One region of the Blautia sp. SF-50 genome, then DNA from elsewhere that is predicted to be linked to it. Evidence: predicted binding sites of a transcription regulator. Region 1 holds the regulator's gene; the other holds the start of a gene.
The links. The regulator HrcA, encoded in region 1, represses chaperone genes, less so after heat shock. The targets are predictions, from matches to a motif close to TGTTAGCACTCNNNNNNNNNGAGTGCTAACA.
Positions count from the first base shown of each region.

Region 2: groES (co-chaperone GroES) is a predicted target of HrcA. The motif match lies at 730-760, and genes of this name have one in related genera.

Region 1 covers NZ_FMUW01000013.1:8,933-11,140, reverse strand. The annotation lists gene grpE (nucleotide exchange factor GrpE) at 1-359, opposite strand, end outside; gene hrcA (heat-inducible transcriptional repressor HrcA) at 378-1,421, opposite strand; gene BLP57_RS09555 (ABC transporter substrate-binding protein) at 1,597-2,208, opposite strand, start outside.
Region 2 covers NZ_FMUW01000030.1:29,353-31,560, reverse strand. The annotation lists gene BLP57_RS14490 (DNA translocase FtsK) at 1-192, shown strand, start outside; gene rlmH (23S rRNA (pseudouridine(1915)-N(3))-methyltransferase RlmH) at 189-668, shown strand; gene groES (co-chaperone GroES) at 784-1,071, shown strand; gene BLP57_RS14475 (MATE family efflux transporter) at 1,071-1,565, shown strand; gene BLP57_RS18610 (hypothetical protein) at 1,678-1,827, shown strand; gene BLP57_RS14470 (ABC transporter substrate-binding protein) at 2,050-2,208, shown strand, end outside.

The sequences.
Region 1 (2,208 bases):
ACAACCGGCAGGATCTTTTCAACGATCTCTTTTGCTCCGATGATGTACATGCTGGATTTTTCTTTTTCCGTTCTTTTACGGAAATTATCAAATTCAGCCATGGTACGCTTCAGGCGATCGGTAAGTTCCTCCACCTTCTGCTCAGATTTATCTTTTTTCTTCTTTCCGAAGAAGGAAGTTTTTGATTTTTCTTCTTTTTTATCCTCTGAGGCAGCTTCTTCGCCTGGAGTATTGTTTTCTTCCTCCGGCAGATCTTCTCCCTCCGGTGTCAGGTTTTCTTCTTCCTGATCTCCGTCAGTTACGGGGATTTCCTTCTCCGCTTCCTGCTCTTCGGATGTTTTCTTTGTTTCCTCCGACACTTTTTTTCTACCGCCTTTCTAAGTTTTCTTCTTTTTCAAAACGTCATCCAGATGATTCTTCAGTTCCTTCAGACTGTCCACTACATTCTCATAATCCATTCGTTTGGGACCGATGATCCCGATGGTTCCGTACATTCCGTCTCCCAGTTCATATCTGGCAGTTACAATGCTACAGTCCTTCATGGTCTGGATCGGCATCTCATCACCGATGTAAACCTGGATTCCTGTATTCTCTCCATCTGACATCTGTTCTTTTACAAGATCGGCAAGTTCATGCTTCTCCTCAAATGCGGAGATCAGCTCCGTTGCCTTCTCTTTATCGGCAAGCTCCGGATACTTGAAGATGTTAGTTGCACCTGAAGTATAGATCTCCATATCTTCCTCTTCCACATGAATGGTGGCTGCCACTGCATCCAGAACCGTTGCCACCACACCGCTGTGGCTGCCTGCCTGTTCCTTCAGTCTGGCGATCATCCCAAGGTTGATATCCTGGATCGGGATCCCATTGAGATTGGTGTTAAGAAGAAGATTCAGTTTCAGGATCGTCTGGTCGTCCATTTCCTCATCCAGATTGATGATCTGGTTCCGGACTGTGTTGTTGTCACTGACAACCACTGCCACAAGCTGAAGCTCGCTCATTCTCGACAGCTGGATGAACTTGATCTTGTTGCCGCTGTACTGTGGAACAGAAACCATGGTGGCATAATTGGTATTGGAGGCAAGAACCTTCGCAACTTTCTTAAGCACCTTATCCATCTTATCTGTCTTCTCAATGATCAGATCCCGTAACTCGGCAACCTCTGCTTCCTTCTCCTTCATCAGCTCATTAACATAAAGTCTGTAGCCTTTATCGGAAGGGATTCTTCCTGCCGAGGTATGAGGCTGGACGATATAGCCCATATCTGTCAGGTCTGACATTTCATTTCGGATCGTTGCGGAACTTACATTGAGATCCGCATACTTGGAAATGGTTCTGGATCCAACCGGTTCTCCGGTCTCCATATAGGTCTTGATGATTGCCTGTAATATTTTTCGTTTGCGCTCATTCAACACCTCTTCCATGAAGCCATCTCCTTTCCTTTTTGTTTTTCCTGACGGATGTTGATTCTTTTTTTATATCTGTTAGCACTCATTTTGGTGGAGTGCTAACATCTACAGTCTTTAAGATATCACCATGTAAAATATTTGTCAATATGTTTTGAAAAAAAGTTCTTATTTTTTCAAAACAAAAAAAGCATCAGTACGATGCTTTTTTGTAATACTGGTCTATGCAGTTCTGTGCCCCGGCAAAAAATTCCGTTTCTGTTTTCTGTCCCAGCACATATTTCTGAAACTCCGTCCCCATGGACGAAACAGCTTCTATGGAATCGGCACACAGTGGTCTTGCCTTCAGCTTATAATCTTTCAGATATTGCCGAATCATTTCAATTCCCTCCAGCTCAAAACTCTTATCCTCGATCACATCCAGTCTTGCCGGACACATTTTTGTCAGCTGTCCGTAATTTTTACTGGCCTCATATCCGGACACATACTGAAGGAACTTCAGAGCTGCTTCTTTATGATCAGAATTTTTATTCAGTACATACTGCCAGGTTGCGATATTGGTCACCTTCTCGTCAAATTCCGGAAATGGTGCCATATGGATCTTATCTTTTCCATATACGCCTGCATTCTGAAAGGTCCTCAACGCACCGGTATACATGAACATACATCCATACTGGCCGTTTATAAATTTTTCATTCAGCTGATCATGCTGGTCGATCAGATTCTCCTCTGATATCATCCCTGTATCCAGCATTCGCTTCATATATCCTGCCGCTTCTCTGGTTTTCGGATCCGTCCAGTCTGT
Region 2 (2,208 bases), on a different contig from region 1:
ATCATTGAGAAGGAAAAGGCCTCCATCGGTATGCTCCAGCGTATGTTCAAGATCGGATTTAACCGTGCGGCAAGGATCATGGATCAGCTTTGTGACGCAGGAGTGGTAGGTCCGGAGGAAGGAACCAAGCCAAGGAAGGTTTTGATGTCAGCAGAAGAATTTGAGAATTATCTGGAGGAGAACGGCGGATGAAAATAAGTATCCTGACAGTAGGGAAGATCAAGGAAAAATATCTGCGGGATGCCATTGCGGAGTATTCCAAGCGCCTCGGGCGTTACTGCAAGCTGGAGATCATAGAAGTGTCCGACGAAAAAACACCGGATAATGCCAGCGAAACAGTAGAAGATGCCATTCGGAACAAGGAAGGGGAGCGTCTTCTTAAATATATCCGGGATGATGCGTTTGTGATCACTCTGGAGATCGGAGGCGAACAGCTGACCTCTGAGAACTTCGCTCGGAAGATCAACGAGCTGGGAATACGTGGGACTAGCCATATCCAGTTTGTGATCGGCGGCTCTATCGGTCTTGGAAAAGAAGTACTGAAGAGATCAGACTATGCTTTAAGCTTTTCGAAGATGACATTTCCTCATCAGCTGATGCGTGTGATCCTTCTGGAACAGATCTACCGCAGCTATCGTATCATCAGCGGAGAACCCTATCATAAATAATATCATACTACATATCCGCAAATATCTTGACAATTTTCGGATATGTAGTATGATAAAAAAAGAGTAGCACTCGAAGCTCAAGAGTGCTAATAATCACAGAAAGAAGGAAATGAATATGGCATTAAAACCAGTTGCAGACAGAGTTATCGTAAAATATTTTGAGACAGAAGACAAAACCGCATCCGGCATCGTACTTCCGGACAGCTCCAAGGAGAAAACCCAGCAGGCAGAGGTTATCGCAGTAGGTGGCGGTAAGGTCGTAGACGGTAAAGAAGTACCGGTACAGGTAAAGCCGGGCGACCGTGTGATCTACGGAAAATACACAGGAACCGAGATCAAATATGAGGGTGAGAAATATCTGGTGATCAACGCAGATGATATCATTGCCATCGTAAAAGATTGATGAAGAATTTTTATCGTAATTTTCTGAAATTATGCTCCATGCTGGTGCAGCAGAATGTAGTGACCTTAAGTGTCAATCTTGCGGACAACATTATGCTTGGAGCCTTCAGCGAAACTGCATTATCCGGTGTGACCACCGTAAACCAGGTACAGTTCGTCTTTCAGCAGCTGCTTATGGCTCTGGGAGACGAACTTGTCATATTCGGAAGTCAGTACTGGGGAAAGAAAGAGACAGAGCCGGTAAGGAAGATCAGTGCCTGGGCCATGCGCACAGGCTTTTTTATTGCCCTTATGCTGTTTATCCTGGCCAGCCTTTTTCCAACACAGCTGCTGGGGCTTTTTACAACAGACCAGACGATTATCAAAGCCGGTCTTTCCTATCTGGCGATCATCCGGTTTACTTACTTTTTCTTTGCAGTGACGCAGATCCTGCTTGCTACACTGCGCTGTGTGGAAATTGCAGGGGTTGCCTTCGGGCTTTCGATAATGACTTAAGTGTAGTAATGGTAGGAATGTCCTATCAGATGCCGACAAACGGTGGTATCATTCGGGGAAGCGGAAGCATCGCTTATTCCATGAAGGTGGACCTGATCAGTACCTGGGGATTGTGATCCCTCTGTCCATGTTTATGGTATTTGTGGTCAAGGCATCTCCGGCAGTGGTGGTATGCTGCCTGAATGCAGATCAGATCTTTAAATGCGTGCCTGCATTTTTGAAGTGCAATTACGGACACTGGATCAAAAATATGACGAATTAAGGAAATATATATAGATCAGAGGCAAGATACAGAAAATTTATCTTGACGCCTGTGTGATCTGTATGTAGAATAAATACAAGCTTTAACGAAATGCAGTAAAAAAATCTCTGAAGAGCCAGGGACAGCTTGACAAAGGTAATATGGTATAGTATTATCTTACCTATATCATATTAAACTGGTGGGAAAAGAGGAATACTCACTGAAACACAGGAGGAACAGGAAATGAGAAAAAAAGTACTGGCAGCGCTTCTGGCAGCTGCAGTGGCAGGAACAACTGTTATGTCAGGAATGACTGCTTTTGCAGCAGAAACAGAAGGAACCAAGGCGGAAGGCGGAAATATTACCATTGCAGAAACAGCAGATCCGCAGAACATCAATCCG